Regions from separate parts of the Streptomyces tubbatahanensis genome, predicted to be linked through region 2. Evidence: riboswitches for the same ligand, from Rfam matches in the RefSeq annotation. Region 2 holds a riboswitch; the other holds the start of a gene.
What was found. A riboswitch is a leader RNA that binds a small molecule or an ion and turns the genes downstream of it on or off. The one in region 2 is predicted to bind cobalamin.
Positions count from the first base shown of each region.

Region 1: another riboswitch for cobalamin. It lies ahead of metE (5-methyltetrahydropteroyltriglutamate--homocysteine S-methyltransferase); the one in region 2 lies ahead of MMF93_RS07245 (cobalamin biosynthesis protein).

Region 1 covers NZ_CP093846.1:6,748,595-6,755,959, reverse strand. Annotated here, with positions in the region: gene MMF93_RS33550 (ATP-binding protein) at 1-664, opposite strand, end outside; gene MMF93_RS28895 (alpha-ketoglutarate-dependent dioxygenase AlkB family protein) at 1,054-1,719, opposite strand; gene MMF93_RS28890 (tyrosine-protein phosphatase) at 1,936-2,730, shown strand; cobalamin riboswitch at 2,795-2,990, shown strand; gene metE (5-methyltetrahydropteroyltriglutamate--homocysteine S-methyltransferase) at 3,265-5,547, shown strand; gene MMF93_RS28880 (aspartate aminotransferase family protein) at 5,605-6,987, opposite strand; gene hpnH (adenosyl-hopene transferase HpnH) at 7,110-7,365, opposite strand, start outside.
Region 2 covers NZ_CP093846.1:1,670,402-1,677,766, forward strand. Annotated here, with positions in the region: gene MMF93_RS07230 (alpha/beta hydrolase family protein) at 1-1,054, opposite strand, end outside; gene MMF93_RS07235 (inorganic phosphate transporter) at 1,342-2,673, shown strand; gene MMF93_RS07240 (hypothetical protein) at 2,756-2,968, shown strand; cobalamin riboswitch at 3,236-3,355, shown strand; gene MMF93_RS07245 (cobalamin biosynthesis protein) at 3,501-4,655, shown strand; gene MMF93_RS07250 (cobyric acid synthase) at 4,652-6,223, shown strand; gene MMF93_RS07255 (putative cobaltochelatase) at 6,398-7,365, shown strand, end outside.

The DNA of each region.
Region 1 (7,365 bases), 5.1 Mb from region 2:
GGCGGTGGGCGACAGCGCCGCCGAGGACGGCCAGGTTCTCGGAGTGGCGCCGGATACGGGTGGCGAGGTGGTCGACGTGGAAGACGCCCTTGAGCAGGTCGGGGTCCTCCACCTCGTGTTCCAGGTCGTCGATGAACCGGATCTCGCGGTGGACCAGGGACTGGAGCCTGCGGGCGAGGTTGACGAACACCTCCATCTTCTCCTCGCCCTCCCCGCGCGCCCTGCCCATGAGGGAGACGGCCTCCGCGACGGCGGCCTCGGCGCCGCACTGGGCGAGAGCCGCCTGGTGCACGAGCAGGTCGAGCCCGTCGCCGACCGGTTCGCCCTGCGGGGCGCGGGTGCGCGGCACGGGTCGCTCACCGTGCCGCAACGCCCAGAGCATGGATCTGAGTTCGGCCTGGCCGCGTGCGGTGGCACGGCGCAGCGCGGCGCAGCGCTCGGCGGTTCCCCGTGCTTCGGCCGCGGCGAGGTACGCGGCGGTGCCCGGCACGACGCAGCAGAGGAACGCCCCGGCGGCCAGCACTCCCCAGACCGAGGCGCCGAGGGGCGTGCCGCCGCGGGCGCGCAGGAGGCAGACGACGACGGCGGCGCCGGTGAGGGCGACGAGTCCTGCGGGCAGGACGGCGAGCCGTACGAGCCGTCGGCGGACGGCGGCGTCTCCCACGTTCTCGCGTGCGTTCTCTCGGGTGCGGGGCTTGCCGTGCCGGCGGCGTGCGACGCCGTGCCTGCCGCTGTTTCCGGAGGCTGAGACTGAGGCTGACGCTGAGGCGGACGCGGCCGCGGAGGCGACCAGTGAAGCGGAAGTGGAGGTTCCTATTCCTGCGGAGGCCTGCACCGCGTTGCTCGGAGGTTCGACCATGGGGTCCTCGGGAAGTTGAGGTGTCAAGACGGTGTGAGGGAGGTGACGACGCCATGGTCACGCTAGCCCGCAGCCACGCCCCCGACTGACCCGAACGGGGTATTCGCCAGGGTTCGCCAGCTCCCAAAGAGTGAACCCGCCCGGCTTCCGCTTGACAGGGCCGCGCGGTGACTCACCATCCGCCCCCCACCGGCTCAGTAGGCCCGCACGGTGACGTTGACCCGCCCGCGCAGCCCCAACGCGGGCGGCGCCGAGCCGGGTTCGGTGCGGGGCACCCCGTGGTAGGCCAGGCGCGCGGGCCCGCCGAAGACGAAGGCGTCGCCGCTGTGCAGCCGCACGTCCCGCCACGGCCGGCCCCGTCCCTCGGTGTTCCCGAAGCGGAAGACGCAGGCGTCGCCGAGGCTGAAGGAGACGACGGGCGCGTCGGAGCGCTCGTCGCTGTCCCGGTGCATGCCCATCCTCGCGTCCGCGCCGTAGAAGTTGACGAGCGCGATGTCGTACGCGGCGGCGCGGGCCCCGTCCCCGAACACGCCCTCCCCCACCACCGCCGCCGCGTCGCCCACCGCGCGGTGCGCCCACTCCCCCAGCCACGCGGGGAAGGCCTTCACCCGCTCACCGCCGCCGTCCACGACGGTCTCCGCGTAGCCGTAGGGGTACCAGTGCCTCCCCAGGCTCAGCTGGCGCACCGACATCTCGCCGCCGCCGGGCATCCGCACCGTCCGCAGCCCGGCGGGCGGCAGTGCCCAGCGCCGGCAGGCCGCCAGCAGCTCTCCCTGCGCCCCGGCGTCCAGCCATCCCGGCAGGTGCGCGGCGCCCGGCGCCACCTGAGCCGGTGGACGCGGAAACAGCTCCTCACTCACGGTGCGAGCGTACGGGGGCACGCGCGGTACGGGCGTAGGGGCGCTCACGACGCGGGCGTACGGAGCGCTCACGAGGCGGACCGCAGGGGGCGCACGGCGCGGGCGCGGCCCGCGCCGAGCCCGTCGCGGGGGTCACGCCCGCCGGAACTGATCGCCTCAGGCATCCATGTCGTATGGTCGAACGGACGGTCGTCTTACACGCTAGGGAGCGCACTCGTGACGCAGGAGTCCGCCGAGAAGGTGCTGGCCGGAGTACGGAACTTCCGGGACGTCGGAGGGCTGCCCACGGTGGACGGGCGGCGGGTACGGCGCGGGGTCCTCTTCCGCAGCGGACACCTGGCCCACGCGACACCCGAGGACGCCGCTTTTCTCGGCGGTCTGGCACTGCACACGGTCTTCGACTTCCGCAACGCCGCCGACCGGAAGCTCGACGGCCCCGACGTGATGCTGCCGGGCGTGCGCAACGTCAACATCCCGCTCTCGGACCCCGCCGACGGCGCGGAGTTCTGGAAGATGGTGCGCGACGGCGAGCTCGACCAGCTCCAGACCATCCTCGGCGACGGGCTGGGCGTCGAGCGGATGACGACCTCGTACCGCACCATGATCACCTCCCGGACGGCCGAGCACAGCCGGATCCTGCACGCGCTCGCCGAGGACAGCGTGCCCGCGCTGATGCACTGCGCGGCGGGCAAGGACCGCGCGGGGCTGTCGGTGGCGATCACGCTGCTGGCGCTCGGCGTCGACCGCGGCGCGATCGAGGCCGACTACCTCCTGTCCAACGACCCGCACCGGCGGTACAAGGTGCACCGCAGCGCCAAGTCGAAGGCCGGGATGTCGACCGAGGTGCTGGAACTGCTGGCGCCCCTGTTCGACGCCCGCGCCGCGTACCTGCACGCGGCCTTCACCACCATCGACGAGACCTGGGGCGACGTGGAGACCTACCTGACCAAGGGGCTGGGTCTCACCGAGGTGACCCGCACCCGTCTCAGGTCCAGGATGCTGGAGTCCTGAGCCGGAGCGTCGGGCCACAGGGCCCCGCAGACACCTGCACGCGAAGCCGCTAGGCTGGCCGTCGCAGCTGGTTCGCCCCGTCCGCCAGGCGGGAGGCGTCGCAAGAGGGAATCCGGTGGGAATCCGGGACTGCCCCGCAGCGGTGAGTGGGAACGAGAGCCGTCATACGCACTGGATGGAACGGTCCGGGAAGCGACGGCCGGTAGGTGCCCGCCGGGAGTCCGGCGGGCGTGCCCGCGAGTCCGAAGACCTGCCCGCTGCCCGCACGCCCACGCGTGCGGTTCTCCCGAGACCTCGAGGGCGGGTCGGAGAGCGGAGCAGTGCGGGCGGCGCCGACCGTCCGCCCAGGCGGGCGCCCAGGCGGCCCCGTCAGCGCCGCGCCCCTTCGCGTCGTCGTCCCGGTCCCGGGAGCGCTTCGGTCACCTCGCGAAGGAGAGTTGCGTGACAGCGACAGGTGCGCACGCTGCGCCGGAACCCCAGGACGCCACGGACACCACCGGCACCCCACCCCGGGCCCCCTCGGCCCGCGCCACCGTGCACGGCTACCCGCGCCAGGGCCCGGGCCGTGAGCTGAAGAAGGCCGTCGAGGGCTACTGGAAGGGCCGGGTCAGCGCCGAGGCCCTCCACGCCACCGCGGCCGGGCTGCGCCGCGCCAACTGGCGGGCGATGGCGGAGGCCGGCCTCGACGAGCTGCCCACGGGCGACTTCTCGTACTACGACCACGTACTGGACACCACGGTCATGGTCGGCGCCGTGCCCGAGAGGCACCGCGCCGCGGTCGAGGCCGACCCGTTGGACGGCTACTTCGCCATGGCCCGCGGTACGCAGGAGGCCGCGCCGCTGGAGATGACCAAGTGGTTCGACACCAACTACCACTACCTGGTGCCCGAGCTCGGCCCCGAGACGGCCTTCCGCGCCGACTCGGGCAAGCAGACCCGCGAGCTGAAGGAGGCCCTCGCCCTGGGGGTGGAGGCCCGCCCTGTCCTGGTGGGGCCCGTCACCTACCTGCTGCTCGCCAAGCCGGCGCCCGGCGCACCCGAGGACTTCGAGCCCCTGACCCTGCTGGAGCGGCTGCTGCCCGTCTACGCGGAGGTGCTGGCGGACCTGCGCGCCGCCGGGGCACGGTGGGTGCAGCTGGACGAGCCGGCGCTGGTGTCCGACCGCACCCACGGACAGCTGGCGGCCGCGGCCCGCGCCTACCGGGAGCTGGGCGGCCTCGCCGACCGGCCCCGGCTGCTGGTCGCCTCCTACTTCGACCGGCTCGAAGAAGCGCTGCCCGTACTGGCCAAGACCCCCGTGGAGGGGCTGGCGCTCGACTTCACGGGACCCGCCGCCGCCAACCTCGACACGCTCGCCGCGGCCGGCGGGCTGCCCGGCAAGCGGCTGGTGGCGGGCGTCATCGACGGGCGCAACGTGTGGATCAACGACTCCGCGCGGTCCATGACCACCCTGGGGACGCTGCTCGGGCTGGCCGGCCGCGTGGACGTGGCACCGTCCTGCTCGCTGCTGCACGTCCCGCTGGACGCCAGGGCGGAGCGCGACATCGACCCGCAGGTCTCCCGCTGGCTGGCGTTCGCGGCGCAGAAGATTGCCGAGGCCGCCACCCTGGCACGCGGACTGTCCCGGGGCACGGGCGCCATCGGCGGCGAACTGGCAGCCAACCGGGCCGACCTGGCCTCACGCGCCGCCTCGCCGCTCACCCACGACGCGGCGGTACGCGCCCGCACGGCAGCGGTCACCGAGTCCGACGCGCGCCGCTCGGCGCCGTACGCCCGGCGCACGGCCGCGCAGCGCACCCGCCTCGGCCTGCCGCCGCTGCCCACGACCACCATCGGCAGCTTCCCGCAGACCGGCGAGCTGCGCGCGGCCCGCGCCGATCTGCGCGCCGGGCGCATCGACGAGGCCGCGTACGAGCGGCGCATCGCTGCCGAGATCCGCGAGGTCGTCTCCTTCCAGGAGGAGGCCGGCCTGGACGTGCTGGTGCACGGCGAGCCGGAACGGGGCGACATGGTGCAGTACTTCGCCGAGCGGCTGACCGGCTACCTGGCCACCCGGCACGGCTGGGTCCAGTCCTACGGCACCCGCTACGTGCGGCCCCCCATCTGCGCGGGGGACGTCTCCAGGCCGCAGCCGATGACGGTGCGCTGGACCCAGTACGCGCAGTCCCTCACCACCCGCCCGGTCAAGGGGATGCTGACGGGTCCTGTGACGATGCTCGCCTGGTCGTTCGTCCGCGACGACCAGCCCGCCGCCGAGACGGCCCGCCAGGTGGCGCTCGCGCTGCGCGACGAGGTGTGCGAGCTGGAGGCCGCGGGCACGGCCGTCATCCAGGTCGACGAGCCCGCGCTGCGCGAGACGCTGCCGTTGCGCGCCGCCGACCGGCCCGGCTACCTGGCGTGGGCCACCGAGGCGTTCCGCCTCACCACCAGCGGGGTGCGCGCGGACACGCAGATCCACACCCACATGTGCTACGCCGAGTTCGGCGACATCCTCCAGGCCATCGACGACCTCGACGCCGACGTGATCAGCCTGGAGGCCGCGCGCTCGCGGATGCAGGTCGCCGACGAGCTGGCCGCGCACCGCTACCCGCGCGAGGCGGGCCCCGGCGTGTACGACATCCACGCGCCGCGCGTCCCCGGCGCGGACGAGGCCGCGGCGCTGTTGCGCAAGGGGCTGACGGCGCTGCCCGCGGACCGGCTGTGGGTCAACCCCGACTGCGGGCTCAAGACGCGGGGCTGGTCCGAGGTGCGCGCCTCGCTGGCCAACCTCACCGCGGCGGCGCGGACGGTACGCGGAGAGCTGCCCGGAAGGGCGTGAGCGGCCCGGCCCCCGGGCTGTGCCGCCACCCGCGCGGGTGGCGGCACGGCCCGCGGGTCAGCGGGTCGCCAGCGCCTGTTTGATCAGGGTGCGCCCGAAGTCCCACATGAAGCCGCCGCCGCTGTGCGCGTCGTCCATGACCTGCGTGAAGGCGCTCACGAAACGGTCCACCTCGGCCTCGCCCACCACCAGCGGCGGGATCAGCTTGATGACCTCCAGGTGGTCGCCGGAGACCTGGGTGAGGATCCGGTGCCTGTGCAGCAGCGGGGCCACGACCATCTGGGCGAACAGGCCCTTGCGCGCGGTCTGCAGCATCGTCCAGCGGCTGCGCAGCCCCATCGACCTCGGCTTGCCGAACTCGATGCCGATCATCAGTCCGCGGCCGCGCACCTCGTGCAGCAGTTCGTACCGGTCGACGAGCGCGGCGAGCCGGGTGCGCAGCTCCTCGCCGGTGCGGCGGGCGTTCTCGGTGAGCCGCTCGTCGTCCATGACGGCCAGGGTGGCGAGCCCGGCGGCCATGGCCTGGGCGTTGGACCCGAAGCTGGCGGAGTGGACCAGCACCCGGTCCATGGACGAGTAGACCTTCTTGAAGATCCACTCCTTGCCGAGTGTCGCCCCGACGGGCACGTAGCCGCCGGACAGCGACTTGGCCACGCACACCAGGTCCGGGTCGACACCGGCCTCGTGCTGGTAGGCGAAGAAGTCGCCGGTGCGGCCCAGCCCGGTCTGCACCTCGTCCGCGATGAGCAGCGCCCCGTGCTTGTGGAGCAGCTCGCGGGCGGCGCGCAGGTATCCGGGCGGTGCCGCGTGCACGCCCTTGCCCTGGACGGGCTCGACCACCAGCGCCGCCACGTCCTTCTTGCGTAGCTGGTGCTCCAGCGCCTCCAGGTCGCCCAGCGGGACCGGGGTGTCCGGCAGCAGCGGTGCGAAGCCGTCGCGGAAGCCGTCCTCGCCGTTGACCGACAGCGAGCCGGTCGTCAGGCCGTGGAAGGCGTGCGCGCAGTACAGCACCCTGGGCCTGCCGGTGGCGTACCGGGCGAACTTGAGCGCGGTCTCGACGGCCTCGGTGCCGCTGTTGCCGAAGAAGACCCGGTCGAGTCCTGGGGCGTACGACAGCAGCTTCTCGGCCAGCAGCCCGGGCAGCGGCTGGCAGTCGAACCTGGTGAGGTCGGCGAGCTGCGCGTCGAGCACGTCGTGCAGCGCCTGCCGTACGACGGGGTGGTGGCGGCCCAGCCCCATGACGCCGAACCCGGCGAGCATGTCGAGGTAGTCGTTGCCCTCGGCGTCGTAGAAGTAGGCGCCCTCGGCCCGCTCGTAGACCTTGTCGAAACCGAGGGTGTGCAGCATGCGCGGCAACTGGTGGTTGAGGTGGCGCGCGTGCAGGTCGTAGCGCTCGGCTCCGCGCCGGGCCAGCAGCTTCGCCAGGTCGAAGTCGCTCACCCCACGCTCCCCTCACCCGTGCGCGCGGCGCCGTCGATGGACTCCAGCAAGGACATGGTGGGCCCCCCTGCTCGAACGAGACAGTACTCCGGTGGATCCGTGGTGGCGTGCGGCGGCAGGCGCTAGCGCGAGCCACTCGGTGCGGCCGTCTCGCGGGCCGCGCGCAGCGACTCCTTGAGCGAGCCCATGGTGGCCAGCACGGCGGTCGGTTCGTAGCCGCAGTGCGCCATGCAGTTGGCGCAGCGCGGGTCCTTGCCGCGGCCGTACTTGTCCCAGTCGGTCTCCTCGACCAGTTCGCGGTAGGTGGGCACATAGCCGTCGCTCATCAGGTAGCAGGGGCGCTGCCAGCCGAAGAGCGAGTAGTTGGGGATGGCCCAC
Region 2 (7,365 bases):
CGAGCCGCTCGCGGCGGGCCGCGAGCTCGCGGGAGCTCTCCCAGGGGGCGATGGTGTCGGCCGGGCCGTGCAGCAGCAGTGTCGGCACCGTCAGCTTGGCCGGGTCCACCAGCGGCGCTTCCCGGTCCTCGGGCAGCCCGGCCCGGCCCTGGACGGCCCGCACGACGAGTGGCAGCAGCGCCCTGGGGGTGCCGTGCGAAGACGCCAGCGCGCGGACGGTGTGCTGCCAGTCCAGGACGGGCGAGTCCAGGACGAGGCCTGCCACACATTCGCGCAGCGGGGAGTGCGCTGCGGCGTGCAGCGCCATCGTGGCCCCGCTCGACCAGCCGTGCAGGATCACCCGCGCGGCCCCGTGCTCGACGGCGTAGCGGATCGCCGCGTCCAGGTCACGCCACTCGGAGTTGCCCAGGTGGCCGATGCCGTCGGGGCAGGGGGGCGCACCGGGGTCGCCGCGGTAGCCGATGCCGAGCACCGGCATCCGCCGGCTCACGTAGAAGGGGAACAGCGTCATGGGGTGCTCGCGGGTGGCGCCCAGACCGTGCACGGTGATCACCCAGCTGCCGCGGGCGCCGGGGACGAACCAGGCGGGCAGCTGCCCGAGCTCGCCGGGGATGCGCACGTCGGTGTACTCCAGGCCCAGCGCCTCCCCGGGGTCGCCGACGTGCACCTGCGGGGTGAGGCGGACGGTCGCGCCGGTGCTCAGCCGGCCGCGGCTGACCCGCCGCAGCTCGCGGACGACCGTGTGCGGTCTGGACCGCGCGGCCGTCTCGTCCTCCATGACGGGGCCGACGACGGCGTGGGTGCCACGGCCGGTCAGGCCGTAGATCCCCGGGAGCCCGGCGGCCAGCGAGCGGGTGACGGCGATCCGGCCGTCGTCGTGCGACTGTACGGTCAGCCTGGTGCCCTCGAACCCGGCGGTGGGCCTGCCGGCGGATTCACCGCGGGCACGCACGGGGCGCAGCGCGACGTCGGCGGCGTACCGTCCGGCCGCCAAAGCGGCCGCGCCGGTGCCGAGCACGGTGGTCGCGGCCAGTGCCGCGGTTCGCAGACGCATCCTCTCCAGGTTGACGCGAGACGCCGGGGCAAACCAGTGGGCCGGGCCGGGAGGGTGACGTCCGTGCGGGGTAACGGCGGGTGCCCGAGGGGGTGCGGTCGGTGCCGTCGGCGCCCTGGCCGGGGTGTCGTGTTGCACTGACAGACCCACCGGAACACGGTGTGACCTGGAACACACAAATGTCGTCAGGGGGTGACACCTCGACGCCCGCCCCAGTTCACCTTCTGTTCACTCGCCGTCCTTACGTTCACGGCGTTACTGCCCCTCGAACTGATTGTGCCTGGTGAATGGAACACATCACGCTTCTCATCGGGATCGTGATCGTCACGGCCTTGGTGTTCGACTTCACGAACGGCTTCCACGACACGGCCAACGCCATGGCCACCACCATCTCCACCGGGGCCCTGGCTCCCCGCGCGGCGGTGGCCATGTCCGCGGTCCTCAACCTCCTCGGCGCGTTCCTGTCCGTCGAGGTGGCCAAGACCATCTCCTCGGGAATCATCGATGAAGGTTCCGGCATCAAGCCCGAAGTGATCTTCGCCGGGCTGGTGGGCGCGATCATCTGGAACCTGCTGACCTGGCTCGCCGGACTCCCCTCCAGCTCCTCCCACGCGCTGATGGGCGGCCTGCTCGGGGCGACGGTCGCGGCGGTCGGCACGGGCGCGGTCAACGGCGACGTCGTCGTCATGAAGGTGCTCATCCCCGCGCTCGCCGCACCGCTGGTCGCCGGCGTCGCCTCCGTGTGCGCCACCCGGGTCACCTACCGCCTCGCCCGCAACGCCGACGAGGGGCAGACCGCCAAGGGCTACCGCGCCGGGCAGATCACCTCCGCCGCGCTGGTCTCCCTGGCGCACGGCACCAACGACGCGCAGAAGACCATGGGCGTCATCACCCTCGCGCTGGTCACCGGCGGCGCCCTGGCCCCCGGCTCGAACCCGCCCGTGTGGGTCATCGCCTCGGCGGGCATGGCCATCGCGCTGGGCACCTACCTGGGCGGGTGGCGCATCATCCGCACCATGGGCAAGGGCATCACCGACATCCAGCCCCCGCAGGGCTTCGCCGCCCAGACGAGCGCGGCGGCCACCATCCTGGCCTCCTCGCACATCGGCTTCTCCCTCTCGACCACCCACGTGTGCTCCGGCGCCGTGATGGGCTCGGGACTCGGCCGCAAGGGCGGCGTGGTCCGCTGGGGCACGGCGGGCCGCATGGTCGTCGGCTGGGCGCTCACCCTCCCGGCGGCAGGGCTCGTCGCGGCGGGCGCCGCGCTGCTGGCCGAGCAGGGCGACTGGGGCGTCGCGGCGGTCGCCGTCCTCACCCTGGCGATCTGCGGCGCCATCTGGGTCCGCTCCCGCCGCACACCGGTGGACCACACCAACGTCAACGAGGTCGAGCCCGCGACGGAGGCCGCCATGCCGGCGCCGTCCCCGGAGCCGGAGCCGGAGCCCGCGGGGGTGGTCACCACCGCCGTACGCGCCGTCTCCCCTCCCCCGGCCCCGGCGGGCGTGGGCGCGGGATCCGCCGCGTCGGCCGCCTCCCTGCCGGACGCGGGCGAGCAGCTCCCCGGTGAACCACCCGCTGCCGCCCCGAGCCGCCCCGCCTCCGCTGGCAGCATCTCCTGAGCCCCGAACAGGGCAGTAGCCCCTCGAACTGGGCAGCACTCCGAGCCCGCCGGCCGGGCCTCCGGCCAGAAAGAGTGACCGCATGAACATCGACTGGGCCGCCCTCGGCCAGGTCTTCGGCGTCAGCCTGCTGGCGACCGTCGGACTCGTCGGCGTCTTCACCCTCGGCATCGTCACCAACTCCCCGCGCACCGGCGGTGCCGGACCCACCACGCTCGCCCGCACCGGCGCGTACGCCTGCTACGCGCTGTGCCTGGCGGCGGTGGCGTACGGCATCTACCTGATCGCGGCGTAACCCCTCCTCCCCCCCCCCCCCCCCCCCCCCCCCCCAGACCTGCCCCGGCCCGCCCCGGCCCGCCCCGAAATCCGGCACACCGATCCGCTCCGAGCGCCCCCGGGAATCAGCGCCGGGGGCGCTTCGCTTCGGGCGCCGCCCCGGCGCCGGCGGCGGGCCGACGACGTGGGCGTGGGGGATCACACACTCTCCCGTCGCAGGTCAAGGGCGAGTTGACGGGGTCAGTCGGGCGTGGTGGACTGCCGGTGCCCAAACGGCGGCATGGAGAGGAAGCCGGTGCGAATCCGGCGCGGTCCCGCCACTGTCACCGGGGAGCGCCATCCCAGCGACGCCACGGCCCCTGCGGGCTGGAAGGCGGGGTGGCGCGGATCCGGGAGCCAGGAGACTCTCGCCGCCGGTCGAGTCGAGCCAGGGCGAGGACCCTGAGTGAGGACACCGCCATGCGTGGCCGCGCTGCCGTATGCGCCCCCTGCGGGGCAGAACCCTCCGTCGTCGTGGATGTGTGCGCCGGGCCCCTCGCGTGAAGCGGACCGTGGGCGTCCAGGCCGGTGGGGCCGTCGCCGGATTCCTCATCGACGCGCTGCTCGGCGATCCGCGACGCGGCCACCCCGTCGCGGCCTTCGGCCGGGCCGCGGGCGCACTGGAGCGACGGATGTGGCGCGACCACCGCGGCGTGGGAGCGCTGTACGTGGCGCTGTGCGCGGGCGGCGCGCTCGCGGTGGGACACGTGAGCACGGCTGCGGCGGCCCCCGCAGCCGGCAGGGGCGCGGGCACACTCGCCGAGCCCGGCGCGGGCGCGCTCTCCGGGGTCGACGCGGGCAGCGAGTCGCGGGCGGCAGGGGGGTCGACGGTTCGGGCCGTCGTGGTGACTGCCGCCGCCACGTGGGCCGTGCTCGGTGGTACGTCCCTCACGCGGGAGGCGCGCGCCGTGGCCGCGGCGCTGGAGGCCGGTGATCTCGAGCTGGCCCGCGAGCGGCTGCCCGCGCTGTGCGGCCGCGATCCGCAGGGGCTCGACGCGCAGGGCGTGGCGCGCGCGGTCGTCGAGTCCGTCGCGGAGAACACCTCGGACGCCGTGGTCGGCGCCCTGGTGTGGGGGGCGTTGGCGGGCGTGCCCGGGATGCTGGGTTTCCGGGCGGTCAACACGCTGGACGCGATGGTCGGTCACCGCTCGCCGCGCCACCGCAGGTTCGGCTGGGCCGCCGCCCGGCTGGACGACGCCGCGGGCTGGCCGGGGGCGCGGCTGACCGCCGTGCTGGCCGCCGTGGCCGGGCCGAACCCGCGCGGCGCGCTGCGCGCGTGGCGGTCGGACGCGCACCGGCATCCGAGCCCCAACGCGGGTCCGGTCGAGGCGTCGTTCGCCGGGGCGCTCGGTGTGCGGCTCGGCGGGACGCTCTCCTACGGCGGGCGCGTCGAGCACCGTCCCGTCCTCAACGGGCCCGGCGCTCGGGCGCGGACGGCCGACATCGAGCGGGCGGTGCGGTTGTCCCGCCGCGTCGGCGTGCTGGCGCTGGCGGTCTGCTGCGCGGTCGGTGCGGCGCGAGGCACGGTCGACGCGGCACGAGGCACGGTCGACGCGGCACGAGGCACGGTCGACGCGGCACGAGGCACGGTCGGCGCGGCACGAGGCGGGGCGAGTGGGACGACGCGGCGCCCCCGGGGCGCCGGGAGCGCGGGAGGCGCACGGTGAACGATGGGGGCGGACTGCTGGTCGCGGGGACGACCTCGGACGCGGGCAAGAGCGTGGTGACGGCGGGCATCTGCCGCTGGCTGGCCCGCAAGGGGCTGCGCGTGGCGCCGTTCAAGGCGCAGAACATGTCGCTGAACTCCTACGTCACGCTCGACGGCGCCGAGATCGGCCGGGCGCAGGCCATGCAGGCGGCGGCGGCCCGCACGGAGCCGAGCGCGCTGATGAACCCGGTGCTGTTGAAGCCGGGCGGCGACCGCACCAGCCAGGTCGTGCTGCTGGGCAAGCCGGTGGGCGAGATGTCAGCGCAGGGCTACTTCGGCCGGCACACAGGCGAGGGCCGGGGCGTGCGGTTCGGGCGGCGCGAGGAGCTGCTGGAGACGGTGGCGGGCTGCCTGGAGGAGCTGCGGCGTACCCATGACGCGGTCGTCTGCGAGGGCGCGGGCAGTCCGGCCGAGATCAACCTGCGGCGCAGCGACATCGTCAACATGGGCCTGGCACGGGCGTGCCGGCTGCCGGTCGTGGTGGTCGGCGACATCGACAGGGGCGGCGTCTTCGCCTCCTTGTTCGGTACGACGGCGCTGCTGGCCCCCGAGGACCAGGAGCTGGTCGCAGGCTACCTGGTGAACAAGTTCCGCGGCGATGTGACCCTGCTTGAGCCGGGTCTGGAGATGCTGCGCGGCCTGACGGGACGGCCGACGCTCGGGGTGCTGCCGTTCCGGCACGGTCTGGGCATCGACGAGGAGGACGGCCTGCGGGTCTCCCTGCGGGGCGCTGTACGGGACTCCTCCGTCGCGGCTCCGCACGGTGCCGACGTGCTGCGGGTCGCGGTGCTCGCGGTGCCGCTGATGTCGAACTTCACCGACGTGGACGCGCTGGCGGCCGAGCCGGGCGTGGTGGTGCGCTTCTGCGACCGTGCGGAGGAGCTGGCCGACGCCGATCTGGTCGTCGTACCCGGCACGCGCGGGACGGTCGGGGCGCTGGAGTGGCTGCGCGAGCGCGGCCTGGCGGACGCGGTGGCGCGGCGGGCCGCCGAGGGGCGCCCTGTGCTGGGCATCTGCGGCGGCTACCAGCTGCTCGGCGAGCGGATCGAGGACGAGGTCGAGTCGCGTGCGGGCGTGGTCGACGGGCTCGGACTGCTGCCTGTTCGGGTGCGGTTCGCCCACGGCAAGACCCTCGCCCGTCCGCACGGCACGGCGCTGGGCGAGCCGGTGGAGGGCTACGAGATCCACCACGGCGTGGCCGATGTGCACGGCGGTGAGGGCTTTTTCCGCTCGGCGGGCGGCGGGGAGCTGGACGGGTGCCGGGTGGGGGCCGTGTGGGGCACCCACTGGCACGGTTCGCTGGAGTCGGACGGCTTCCGCCGCGCCTTCCTGCGCCGGGTCGCCGCCGACGCGGGCCGCGCCTTCGAGCCCGCGCCCGACACCCGGTTCGCCGCCCTGCGCGAGGAACAGCTCGACCGGCTGGGCGATCTGATCGAGGAGCACGCGGACACGGCGGCGCTGCTGCGCCTCATCGAGGAGGGCGTGCCGGAGGGGTTGCCCTTCGTGCCGCCGGGGGCGCCGCCGTGAAGGCTCCGCAGTCTTGGAACCCCCACATCGGTGGGGAGCACAGTGCCCGAACCGCTGTCGAGTGCGCGGTGCCCGGATCACCCCCGCGACGGCGAGGAGCAGGAGCTCCACACTCGCGGTCGCCTGCCCGTGAGCCCGACCTGTTCGATCTAAGCCACTCGAAGGAGTGACCGCGTGACGCCTCCCTATCCCTTCACAGCCCTCGTCGGCCAAGCCGACTTGCAGCTTTCCCTCCTGCTCAACGCCGTCTCCCCCGCCATTGGCGGCGTCCTGGTGCGCGGCGAGAAAGGCACGGCGAAGAGCACGGCCGTCAGGGCCGTCTCGGCGCTGCTGCCTGACGTGAGGGTCGTGCCCGGCTGCCGCTTCTCCTGCGACCCCGCCGCACCCGACCCGGACTGCCCCGACGGCCCGCACGCGGGCACCGACCCGGACGCGGCCGAGGCCCGCCCGGCGCGGATGGTGGAGCTCCCGGTCGGCGCCTCGGAGGACCGGCTGGTGGGCGCGCTCGACATCGAGCGGGCGCTCTCGGAGGGCGTGAAGGCGTTCGAGCCGGGGCTGCTGGCGGACGCGCACCGGGGCGTGCTGTACGTGGACGAGGTCAACCTCCTCCACGACCACCTGGTCGACCTGCTGCTCGACGCCGCCGCGATGGGCGCCTCCTACGTGGAGCGGGAGGGCGTCTCGGTACGGCACGCGTCCCGCTTCCTGCTGGTGGGCACGATGAACCCCGAGGAGGGTGAGCTGCGCCCCCAGTTGCTCGACAGGTTCGGGCTGACGGTGGAGGTGGCGGCCTCGCGTGAGCCGGACGAGCGGGTGGAGGTCGTGCGGCGCCGGCTGGCCTACGACGACGGTCCCGAGGGGTTCGCGGCGCGCTGGGCCGACGAGGAGCGTCTGCTGCGCGAGCGCATCGTGGCGGCCCGCGCGCTGCTGCCGAAGGTGCGGCTGGGGGACGCCGCGCTGCGGCAGATCGCCGCGACCTGCGCGGCGTTCGAGGTGGATGGCATGCGCGCCGATCTGGTGATGGCCCGTACGGCGACGGCGCTGGCCGCGTGGGCGGGGCGCGGTCAGGTGGAGCAGGCGGACGTGAGGCAGGCCGCGCTGCTGGCTCTCCCGCACCGGCGCAGGCGCAACCCCTTCGACGC